3 regions of the Marinomonas algae genome follow, and region 2 is predicted to be linked to each of the others. Evidence: predicted binding sites of a transcription regulator. Region 2 holds the regulator's gene; each other region holds the start of a gene.
The links. Region 2 encodes LexA, which represses DNA repair genes until DNA is damaged. Its sites were predicted from a motif close to TACTGTNTANNTANACAGTA; they were not measured.

Region 1 (4,209 bases), on a different contig from region 2:
CTAGGTGAAAAAGGTTATTACGTATTTCCTGTAGCTGTTATTGATACATTTTTAAAAGAAAATGGGCTGCCAACTCCAGAAGAAATGAACTTTGTCCCGCTTGATAAATTATACGAGCATATTGGAGCTGATGCAGTCCTATATGTTGAAATAAATGACTGGGGGCAAAAATATCGTATTCTATCCTCAGACACTGTTGTAGAAGTTTCTATGAAGTTAGTCGATGGTAAAACGGGAGCTCTTTTGTGGGATGCAAGCTCATCAGCTATTCAAAGTTCTAACTCAGGGAATGGAGGGCTAATTGGTAATCTAGTAGGCGCCTTAGCATCACAAGTTATCGGTTCTGTCTCTGACAGAACGCCCGAGGTGGCAAGAATAGCCAATACAAATGCTATCTATAGTCCTAGCAAAGGACTATTAACCGGCCCATACGCCCCCGAAAGTGAATAGTATAAAAAACCGAATACTGTTTATAATATCCCTGTGACTTGATCAACCTAGTTATAGGGGTATTATCATGCTTCCTTATAACAAGCTACACCCCACCTTGATTTTGGCGACCCAAAAGACTCAATCAAATGGGGCAGAGTTAAATTAACAACTCCTCTGCTCCGATTTACACCCATAACGAGCACATATTCAATCCAAAAATAAAAAAGCCCCGCATTAGCGAGGCTTTGAAGCTATTTCTAAACGAGCTGGAACAACCTTTTAAGACAATCCTCAGAACGGTATATCATCATCGAAGTCGTCAAAGTTTGGCGCTTGCTGTGGTTTAGGTGCCGCTGGTTGCTGCGGTGCTTGTCTGGCTGGCTGCGCTGCTTGTGGCGGACGCTGCTGAGGTGCAGCTTGAGCTGGCGCTTGTTGAGGTGCATTGCCCCAGCTACCAAAAGATTGTGGTTGTGGTGCCGCTTGAGCTGGTGCAGCCTGTTGTGGCTCTTGACCATATCCACCTTGTGGCTGATTAAAGCCTTGTGGCGTTTGTTGAGGTGCAGCCGCTGGCGCTTGACCATAACCGCCTTGCTGAGGTGCCGCTTGTTGTGGCGCGCTGTTGCCATAACCACCTTGAGCACCACCGTCGTTACGGCCGTCTAACAATTGCATTTCGTTCGCTACGATTTCTGTTGTGTAACGTTTAATACCGTCTTTTTCCCACTCACGAGTACGTAATGAACCTTCTACGTAAACTTTAGAGCCTTTCTTGATGTAATCACCCGCGATCTGACCAAGACGGAAGTTACCACGGTCCATGAATGAAACACGGTGCCATTCTGTACGTTCTTGCATTTGGCCAGTTTGCTTATCACGCCAGCTTTCTGTTGTTGCTAAGTTAACGTTTGCAACCGCAGCGCCGGATGGCATAAAGCGTACTTCGGCATCATTGCCGGCATTACCTATCAAGATTACTTTGTTTATTCCACGGGCCATGACCTAGTTCTCCAACTAAAAAGTAAAATAATGTTTTTCTAAAGAGCAATTTGAGGCGCCAGATGCTTCAAACTCTCTTTATCTAAGATCTTTTTATCAACTTTAAGATAAGCGGTTTGCTCATCTTTGAATATTTGCATACCTTCCACTCCTTGGATTTTAATAAGTTGATCCGCCAACTTAGTTATTTCTGTTTCGGTCATATTGGGTAAGCTGAACGCAAGACTGCTTAGCTGACGAGGCGCTGCTTGCGCTAAAGCAACCAGTGACCAAGCTAAGAAGACAACACCAACCACCCAGAATATGCCGCTGTTTGAATAGCTCTGCAGTAACCAACCACCGCCGACACCACCCAAAAAAGAACCTATAAATTGATGTGTCGAAAACACACCCATTGCCGTGCCACGATAACCCACTGGAGCTTGCTTGCTTATTAAGGAAGGCAATGTCGCTTCCAATGCATTAAAGCCAACAAAATAGCCCCAAAGTAAGACACCAAACAACCAAATAGAATGTGTCCATTGTAACAAGATCGCACTTGCGCCCAATAGCATCAGCACAAAAACTAAAACGCTTTTCATTTTGCCTTTTGATTCGGCAATAATCACCAATGGTAACATACCTACAAAGGCAAAACCCATGACGGTTAAGTAGAGCCAGCTGTGTTGAGACAGGGGTAAATCAAAGTGCTCAATGAGTAAGTTTGGTATCGTTATAAATAACGCGGTTAAGCTAGCATGCAACAATAATACGCTGACATTCAAAAAGCCTAATCGCTTATCTTTCAACACTTCTCCTAATGCGAGCAAGCTCGGAGTCGTATCTCGGCGAAAGGTATGTTGAACAATATTTGGTACCGCGAATAAGATCAGTCCAATTCCCAGTACAGATAGAGCAAAAGATAAATAAAACAACCCTGAAAGGCCGACTAAAGAGAATATCCAAGGCCCCAATACCAGGGAAATCATAAAGGAAGCACCAATGCTGATGCCAACAATAGCCATGGCTTTGGTGCGGTTTTGCTCACGCGTCACATCACTTAATAACGCCATGAGTGTGCTCGCAATGGCGCCTGCGCCTTGCACCGCTCGACCAACAATTAAAGTGTTTATATCGTCGGCATTGGCGCAAATCAAACTGCCTATGGCAAATAGGATTAAGCCAATAATAATAACAGGCTTGCGACCTATTTTATCGGACCACATGCCCATGGGAATTTGCAGGCTAGCTTGTGTCAAACCATAAATACCAATGGCGGTGCCAATTAAAGCTGCGTCGGCACCGGTTAAACCGTCTGCGGCAACACTAATGACAGGCATAATCAGGAATAAGCCTAGCATTCTAAATAGATAGATCAGCGCTAAAGCAAAGACTGAACGACGTTCAAGTAGATCCATAAGGAAGTTACAACCACTTAACTTAGGGGTTAAGGAAAAAAGATAGCCATTTTACTCAAAATACCGTTGAAGCTCCATTTCAACTACTGTAAAAATAGACAGTTATTTAAATTACTGACAGATTTATCTCTGTTGATCAATTTCACTTGGGAGACTCATGGATACCATTACGATACGCGGGGCCCGCACCCACAACCTAAAAAATGTGGATTTAGACATTCCAAGAGACAAACTTGTCGTCATCACAGGTTTATCTGGCTCGGGCAAATCTTCTCTCGCTTTTGACACCTTGTATGCCGAAGGCCAACGCCGCTACGTAGAATCCCTATCCACTTACGCTCGACAATTTTTATCTATGATGGAAAAACCAGACATAGACCATATTGAAGGCTTGTCTCCAGCCATCTCTATCGAGCAAAAATCTACGTCTCACAACCCAAGATCGACAGTAGGCACCATCACTGAAATATATGATTATTTGCGCTTGTTATTTGCTCGTGCAGGACAACCACGTTGCCCTGATCATGGCGAACCGTTAGAAGCGCAAACCATATCACAAATGGTAGATAAAATTATATCTCTACCAGAGGAAACAAAAATGATGCTGCTCGCTCCGATCGTCAAAGATCGCAAAGGTGAGCACTTACATACCATCAGTGATTTGTTATCCAAAGGTTTCATTCGTGCGCGTATTGACGGCATTGTTGTGGATTTAGATGACGCGCCAACACTGGAGAAAAACAAAAAGCACACGATTGAAGTGGTAATCGACCGTTTTAAAGTACGCTCTGATTTACAACTAAGATTAGCGGAGTCGTTTGAAACTTGTTTAGGTTTGTCTGACGGAATCGCCAAAGCCATTAATATGGATGACGAGTCTGAAGAATATATCTTCTCCAGTAAGTTTGCTTGTCCTGTTTGTGGCTATAGCCTAACTGAGCTGGAACCAAGGCTTTTCTCTTTTAATAATCCGAATGGTGCTTGTCAGACTTGTGACGGTCTAGGTACTCACCAAATGTTCGACCCTGATCGCATCATTCAAGATCCAACGCTTACTTTGGCAGAAGGCGCCATTCGAGGCTGGGGACGACGCAGCATTTTTTACTATCAACAGCTTAGCGCTTTAGCAAAGCATTACGGTTTTGATATTGAAGCAAAATACCAAGATATTCCGGACAACTTCAAAAAGCGGATTTTACAAGGGTCAGGTAAAGACAAGATAGACTTTGTTTATATCAATGAGCGTGGAGACAAAATGACACGCTCTCACTCTTTCGAGGGCGTTATTCCAAACCTTCAACGCCGCTATCACGAGACCGAATCAGACAGTGTTCGCGATGATTTATCCCAATACATCAGCATACAGCCTTGTCCAGATTGTGAC
Region 2 (4,209 bases):
GTGTTTGCCGCCAAAATAGGAGAACCACCAAGTTCGACATCCTGCTCCATTCCTTGCCCAGATAAAACCAACCAACGAGCATTAGGCGGATAATTTTGATCATCAACCGTAGAATACAATCGCCACAAGCTGACCGACTGCTCCAATCTACCCAAAATCACACCCAATATTGGCTGCCAAGTTTCTGCTGTTTCCGACGTAATTCCCATGCCTTCATTTTGCTTGGTTTTCTTACATTCATCCTGAATGCTTTCGATGTTATTAAAAAGCTTCTGATAAGAGGTTTGTAAACTGTAAGCCAATTGACGCAGCTCATCTGGTATTAAACCAAACTCAAAACGATGCTGATTGTTTTCCTGATCCAACCCTAAACCCTGAATATAAGGCGCTAAACCTTGTTGAGCATATTGAATAAAGTTAACGATACTTTGTATTTGCTGAGGAATTTTAAGTAAAAGCTGGCCAGTTAAACTGACGTCATCTGTCAGCTCTTGCTTGAGATTGACTAGATTCTTTTCCAATTGACGAAGCCAAGCAATACTCTGCTGCAACCTAACTTCATGACGGAAATGACCAATCGCCTTATCTGGTAAATGATGACCTTCATCAAACACATAAATTGTTTCTTTCGGTGCTGACAAAATCGCACCACCACCAAGAGATAAATCCGCTAAAACCAAGTCATGGTTTGCAACAATTACATCAGCCACTTCAATTTCGGCTCTTGCCTTAAAGAAAGGGCAAGCGGAATAATTAGCACAATTTCGATTCGTACACTGCTGATGATCTGTAGTTAAACGGCGCCAATCTTGCTCACGAATAACGCCTTCCCAATTATCTTTATCGCCGTCCCAACCACCTTCTTCTAACGCCGCATCCATTTCTTGATATAAAGCGGTATTCACATCATCCGACTGTAAATGCTGCTCAAAAAGCCCTGCAAACATATCATCAATTGCTTGCTCTTCTGAGCTTAAAAAGCCCTCTAAATTATTCAAACACAAATATCGGCCTCGCCCTTTAGCTAAGGTATATTTGAAATTCAATTCGGTATGCTCAAGTAAATCAGGCAGCTCTTTGTGGAGAATCTGCTCTTGCAGCGCAACCGTCGCTGTTGAAATAACCAGCTTTAAACCACGCGCTTTCGCAATTGGAATGGCGGCAAGACAATATGAAAGCGTTTTACCGGTTCCTGTTCCAGCCTCAATAACAGCAACATGCTTTTCATCCAGCCTTTCACCTTCCGAGCCTTGCTTAATATTTCCCAATGTACGAGCGATAGCGCCTATCATTTGGCGCTGTCCAGCCCTTGGTTTATGGGACTTCGCATCCAAAGAAGCTCGATATGCGAGTTGAATTTGTTTTTTTAGTTCGTCTGAAAGCATTTATATTATTGAGATTAGTTAAGAATGCTGTATATAATAACAGTTACTGTATAAACAACCAGACTCCTTATGATTAAATTAACCAAAAGACAATCTGACGTACTAGAAACCATTCGTGAATTTATTAATGAAACGGGGTTTCCACCTACTAGAGCAGAAATCGCCCGCCGCCTTGGGTTTAAATCACCCAATGCTGCCGAAGAGCATTTAAAAGCCTTATCCAAAAAAGGGGCGATTGAAATGCTATCTGGCGCCTCTCGTGGGATTCGTCTCATTGAAGAAGCCTCCAATGACGAGCCAGAAGATTTAGGCTTACCAATCATTGGAAAAGTTGCCGCCGGCTACCCTATTCTTGCTCAAGAGAACATTGACTCTCATGTCAACATTCCAGCTAATATGTTTTCACCTCAGGCGGATTACTTCCTATCTGTCTCAGGAACTAGCATGAAAAACATCGGCATAATGGAAGGCGACCTTCTCGCTGTTCACAAAACCAGTACGGTACATAATGGCCAAGTGGTCGTTGCACGCATCGGCGATGAAGTAACAGTAAAACGCTTTGAGCAAAAAGGCAGCATCGTTCGCCTGATTCCTGAAAACGAAGAATACAATGACATCATTGTTGATCTCGAAAGCGAAGACTTTGCCATTGAGGGACTGTCTGTCGGCGTGATAAGACAAGGCCTTTAACAGTTTTTCCACACCAATAGAAAAGCGAAGCATGTGCTTCGCTTTTCTAAATAACAAATAACGATCAATTAATGCAGAATTTTTGGTCGAAATTCTTCATTCTCAAGATATTCAGCACCTTCATCAAAAAAAGATTCGTCTGAATAAACATAATCAATACCTGCATGAAACATACACTTTGCCAGTTCGAAGTAACGATCCTTCAAATAAGATCGAGTGTCGTCTGATATTTGCAATGTTGCTAGCGGTGTCGTTTCCTCACCATCTTCACTGGCTGGTCTCAGCACAATATCGCCATTCTCCAGCTCAACAATTTCTAGGTAGGACTCTTTCATATTCAATACTCTGATGACTCTTCTCTAAAACGCAAAACCAACTCAGCTAAATTCGCCAAATAGAACCCCACTGAAGCGCCCGCATCGTTACCGCGACCAATAAGATTATCGCTGCCCATTACAGACACAGCAGCGCGACACTCCAACTGAGCAAGGTAAGCTTGCTCTAATTGGGCACACCAAGAATCTTTGCGAGAATATAAATCTGCCAATTCACTCAATGCCGGCACTACCATGTGTTTTGATTCTGCCTCTTTCATAAGCACAGAAACATCCAAAGAGCCTGACAGCGAGTAGGCAGTTGAAATCTCCTTCAACAAGCCATTCAATGCACTTTTCAATTGAAAAATGGCTGAGCTTTCTAGCCCAACACTCAACCACTTCTCATCCATATCTTGGCTTTGCTGAATAAAACGTTTTGCTGTATCAATTTTCTGATTGGTTAAACTTGCTAAGCTAACACCACTCATTTCTTTTTGCCTTCCTCGATGACCCATTTAGAGCCAACATAAAAGGCTTTCCAGCCAGTCGGTTTCCCTTCTTCTTCCGTCATAACATATTGCTCTTTGGTTTTACGGCTATAACGAATAATGGTTGGTCGACCTTCTGAGTCAGCGACAGGCGCTTTCGCAAAGAAGTGGTATTTAGGATCAATTTGATCCATGTACGGTAGCAACTCTTTCACCAATGGCGCACGCGTTTCTCGTTTTCGAGGAAACTGACTTGCCGCAAGAAATAAACCAGTCGCGCCATCACGCAATATGTAATGGTCTTCCACTTTGACACAAGCCAAATCTGGCATTGGCACAGGATCCATTTTCGGCGGCGCGGCTTCACCACTCTTCAAGAGCTTACGAGTGTTTTTGCAGTCTTCATTGGTACAACCAAAGTACTTACCAAATCGACCTGTCTTAAGCTGCATGTCAGCGGAACACTTATCACACTCAATGACAGGGCCGTCGTAACCTTTAATTTTGAATGTGCCTTTCTCTACTTCATAACCAGAACAAGATGGATTGTTACCACAAACATGAAGCTTGCGTTTTTCATCCATCAAATAGCTGTCCATTGCAGAGCCACAAATCTTACAACGATGCTTATTAATAAGTGCTTTAGATTCACCTTCTTCGTCGTCAACGGCAACCGCTTCATCACCACGAACTAGGTTAATCGTTGCCTTACAGCGCTCTTTTGGTGGTAAAGCGTAACCAGAACAAGACATAAATACGCCTGTGCTGGCTGTACGGATTTGCATAGGACGAGAACAAGTAGGACACTCAACATCCGTCGGCGTTGGCTCGTTTAGCATCATACCGCCTTCAGGCGACTCTGCTTTTGCCAACACACCACTAAAATCTTTATAAAATGCGTTAAGGGTTTTAATCCAGTCTTTATGACCTTCTGCAATATCGTCGAGTTGCTCTTCCATTTGCGCAGTAAAACTGAAATTCATCAATGAACTAAAGCTATCCACTAGACGCTCGGTAACGATATCACCCATTTTTTCAGCGTAAAAACGACGATTTTCTACACGAACATACCCACGATCTTGAATTGTCGAAATAATAGATGCGTATGTAGAAGGTCGGCCAATACCACGTTTTTCAAGCTCTTTTACCAAACTAGCTTCGCTGAAACGCGCAATTGGCTTAGTGAAGTGCTGCTCTGGCAAAAGCTCTTTTAGATCAAGATATTCACCTTTACCCACATCAGGCAGGATATTATCTTCACCTTTTTTAACAACGGTTTGCATCGCACGAGTGTAACCATCAAAGCGTAAAATTCGGCCTTTGGCTTTA
Region 3 (4,209 bases), on a different contig from region 2:
TTGCCTCGCTTACACCTATCAGGCACAAGGTTCATTCGATTGGCGCTTTATTAAAAATGAGACAGGTAAAGGTTCGATAGAAGAAAGCGTGCGAATCAGCGGAAGTTTAGCCACCAACAACGCTCAAGCCTTACGCAAAGCGGCTTTGGCAGGCTTTGGTATTGTTTATGTGCCACGTTGTTGCGTCTATGAAGACCTACAGAAAGGCGCTTTACAAGCCATTTTGACCGACTACCAACCACGGCAACTTGGCGTCTACGCAATTTACCCACAGACTAGATACTTACCAGAAAAACTTAGACTGCTGATAGAACACATAAAAAAAGCCTATCAAAACAAGAAGGAATACTTTTAAAGCAAGCATCAAAACAAAGGCATTTGATCGCCTTCTTTAGGCGGTACTTTAAACTGTCGGCAATCAAGAAAACTGAGGCGGTTGTCATCCAGCCCATACTTTCTTCTCGCCACATGAAAACGCTGATTAATCAAATCCGCAAATAATCCTTCGCCAGTCATACGTTTACCAAAACGGCTGTCGTAAAGCTTGCCACCACGCATGTCCATAATACGCTGTAAAACATGATCCGCACGGTCTGGGTAATGTTGTTGTAGCCAGTCAGCAAATAAAGGAGCAATCTCATGGGGAAGGCGAAGCATAATGTAATTGATGGATTGAGCACCGACTTTGGCACTAGCCGCGACAATCTCCTCTAGCTCATGATCATTAATAAAAGGGATCACAGGGGCCGCCAAAACACTAACGGGAATCCTCGCCTCACGCAGTGTTTGAATCACCTTCAGACGGGTTGCGCCTGAAGCCGTTCTTGGCTCCAAAATACGCTTTAAGTCGTTATCCAAGGTGGTCACACTGATCGCCACATGAACCAACTTCTTCTCAGCCATTTGCGCCAAAATATCAATATCACGAAGAATCAAAGTACTCTTGGTAATCAAGGAGATCGGTTGATGATGAGCCAAGGCAATCTGCAATAATTCGCGAGTAATTTTCAGTTCCTTCTCAATCGGCTGGTACGCGTCCGTGTTGATCCCCAATGCAATGGGCTCACAGCGATAATTCGGGTGAGCCAGCTCTTCTTCGAATAAATAAGCAGCGTTCGTTTTCGCCACCAGCCTCGTTTCAAAATCCAGACCAGGAGACAAATCCAAATAAGCGTGTGTAGGCCGTGCAAAACAATAAATACAGCCGTGCTCACACCCTTTATAAGGGTTTATCGATTGCCTAAACGGCACATCAGGGGAGTTATTTCGGCTAATGATGCTCTTGGCTCTTTCGTAGCGGACTTCTGTTTTCGGCGACGATGTTTCCAATAAGGCCACATTTTCGTCATTTTCATCCACTTCCACCAAGGTAATGGCAAAACGCCCAGCTAGATTATTGGCCGTGCCTCGCCCCTTAATTGGCAAATGAAAAGGATTCGTCTTACTTGGAATAGACATAAAAAACAACCCATAATTACTGTATATATATACAGCATATTGATTGTTTAAAATTCACAATGCAAGGCTTATTCGCCTTAATTTCCTGTTAGCATAAAAGGCATTCAATGATGATGGTTAGAACTTACTGGAGCGCTTTTATGTCAGAATACTTTGCTACCGTGGAGTGGAAACGCCATTCCCAGAACTTCCTAGACCGACAATACAGCCGCGCCCATGAATGGCAATTCGAAGGCGGTGTGGTGGTACCAGCCTCCTCTTCTCCTCATATCGTTCCCGTCCCCATGTCTGTTGCTGATAATGTGGACCCAGAAGAAGCTTTTGTGGCCTCTATCTCAAGCTGTCATATGTTGTTCTTTCTCGACTTCGCTTCCCGCAAAAAACTCATCGTAGAACAATACACAGACAAAGCGGTCGGCACCTTAGCCATTGGGCCAAATGGCAAACAGATGATGACAGAAGTGGTATTAAAGCCAGAAGTGATCTTTGTTGGAGAAAGGCCAAGCGCAAAAGTATTAAAAGCCTTACATCATCAATCCCACGAAGCCTGCTTTATTGCGAACTCAGTGCTGACTGACGTACGGATTGATGAGGCATTTTTAGTGTAGTGTTCCACTCCCCATGAAAACACTACACCACATTACACTATCAATCCAAAACCGAAGGGTCCTGCTGGATCATTAACGTCTTCATTTCTTCAAAATGCTGTCGGGAGAAGTCTTCTATTTTTTCCCAGTCGCGGGCTGTTTTTTCGGCAACCTCATCGGAAAGCACATTCAATGGTTGACCAGTAGACAAGGCCGTAACAAAGATCTGACAAGCGCGCTCTAACGTCCACATGTCGTCAAAGGCAACACCAATGTCTGTTCCTGTTACCATCACGCCATGATTACCCATCAATAAACGGCTGTTATTTTTTAGCAAGCCACACAGTCGTTCGCCCTCTTCGACGCTATCCGCCATACCACCAAACATAGTGTCCACAGAAACGCGATTAAAATAACGGGCGGTATTTTGATCGACAGGAAGTATTCTTGGGTCTTTCATCGTAGAAACAGCCGTTGCATAAACAGGATGTAAATGCATGGCAACGCGCACATGAGGTAATTTCTGATGGAGCTGGCCATGAATAGACCATGCTGTTGCATCCACATCAGGTCGTTCTGCCGTAGAAGGATCATCCGCATCCAAAAGCAACAGATCACTAGCTCTTATTCGTGAAAAATGCTTCCACTTAGGGTTAATAAGAAATTTCTTCCCATCTTCTGAAACAGCAGCACTAAAATGATTAGCAACCGCTTCGTGCATACCAAGATGAGCAAAAATACGAAAAGACGCTGCTAAGTCGATTCGTATTTGTTCTTCATTAGAAAAGGACATTGTTATCTCCTGAAAAAAGCCTGTGTAAACTGACCTCTACACAGGCTTTATTAATCATTAAGGCATAAGTTTTTTGAGATCTTCTGCGTTTGGCGCTTGGAAGTTATATTTCTCTAATAAAGCCGCGTATTCAGGTGTTTTACTGAATTTTTCAATACCTTCAATGAGTGCTTTCTTCACTTCATCATTTCCCTTTTTAACAGCGAAGCCATTTAATACAGGATAAAGAATCGTGTCAGAAGACACACCAATACGTCCATTCAATTTTTTCACGACGCCTTTAGCAATAGAAGCATCGGTAACTTGTACTTCAACAGCACCAGATAAGACGGCTTGAGTCGCCTCAGGGTCTGTTGGGTACTCACTAATTTTAATAGGGCCTAGACCATTAGCATCACAATAATCCGCTGATATGCTTTGCACTTGTTTAAGGAATGCCGTGCCAGCCATTGTCCCTACTTTATGACCGCATAGATCTTCAAATACTTTAGGCTGAAAATCTTTGACTGTAGGCGCTACGATAGATTGACCGCTTTTTAGATAAGGGATCATATCGATCACTTTTACTCGCTCAGCCGTGATGTACATAGAGGAGTTGATAATATCGTAGCGGCCGCCTTGCAAACCTGGAATTAAATTGGCCCAGCGAGTATCAATATTTTCCGCTTCAATACCCATTTCTTTTGCAACGCCGTTTAAAAATTCAATATCAAAACCCGCTGGCTTGCCCTTATCCATATATTCATAAGGTGCATAAGTCATATCAGAACCCGCAATGATTTTCCCCGTTTCTTTAAAGGCAAAAGCACTTGCTGAAGATAGAAGTAATGTCGCACTCATTGCAGTCGTAACAACACCAGTAACCAGTGAACGAGCTTTACATGCAGAATATTTCATTGTATTTCCTCTCATTAATTTAGGGGTTAATCTTGATTGGCTTGCTGAACAAAGAACGAAGCACCTTTCGGTTTCTGAGGTAGCTTCAAGGTATTTGCAGTACTCCTGACTTGACCGCTTTCTTTCCCCCAGACCATTTCGCCTGAGTGAATACTAGGAAGTGGGTTCTCTCCATATGGCAGCGCATCTTCAGCCGCATAAACGTTAATAAACATAGTGCGAGGCAACTCAGTGTCATTCGGGCTTGAGGCGTGTAATAGGCGTGAATGCATGAAGCAAACAGAACCCGCTGGTCCGTAACAAGACACTGGATTTTGGCAACGCTCACTTTCAATCTCATCACTCACTGCGCCAGTGAAAACCCCATCATGCCAATGACTGAATAGCTCTTTTTTATGACTACCAGGAATCACTTGAAGCGGCCCATTTTCTAGCGTGACTTCACTGACCATCAATAAGCTGGTCACTAAGTCA

Region 1: a site for LexA is predicted at 2,910-2,929, ahead of uvrA (excinuclease ABC subunit UvrA). Genes of this name have one in related genera too.
Region 3: a site for LexA is predicted at 1,476-1,495, ahead of ACMUMQ_RS09500 (PA0069 family radical SAM protein). Genes of this name have one in related genera too.

Annotation. Positions count from the first base shown of each region.
Region 1 is NZ_JBLIXK010000014.1:30,633-34,841, forward strand. It holds gene ACMUMQ_RS14940 (DUF799 domain-containing protein) at 1-450, shown strand, start outside; gene ACMUMQ_RS14945 (single-stranded DNA-binding protein) at 724-1,428, opposite strand; gene ACMUMQ_RS14950 (MFS transporter) at 1,467-2,825, opposite strand; gene uvrA (excinuclease ABC subunit UvrA) at 2,983-4,209, shown strand, end outside.
Region 2 is NZ_JBLIXK010000006.1:80,040-84,248, forward strand. It holds gene dinG (ATP-dependent DNA helicase DinG) at 1-1,385, opposite strand, end outside; gene lexA (transcriptional repressor LexA) at 1,455-2,075, shown strand; gene ACMUMQ_RS10140 (hypothetical protein) at 2,144-2,410, opposite strand; gene ACMUMQ_RS10145 (DUF6586 family protein) at 2,413-2,880, opposite strand; gene topA (type I DNA topoisomerase) at 2,877-4,209, opposite strand, start outside.
Region 3 is NZ_JBLIXK010000005.1:139,613-143,821, reverse strand. It holds gene ACMUMQ_RS09505 (LysR family transcriptional regulator) at 1-355, shown strand, start outside; gene ACMUMQ_RS09500 (PA0069 family radical SAM protein) at 364-1,458, opposite strand; gene ACMUMQ_RS09495 (OsmC family protein) at 1,566-2,066, shown strand; gene ACMUMQ_RS09490 (class II aldolase and adducin N-terminal domain-containing protein) at 2,107-2,838, opposite strand; gene ACMUMQ_RS09485 (ABC transporter substrate-binding protein) at 2,896-3,735, opposite strand; gene ACMUMQ_RS09480 (phytanoyl-CoA dioxygenase family protein) at 3,762-4,209, opposite strand, start outside.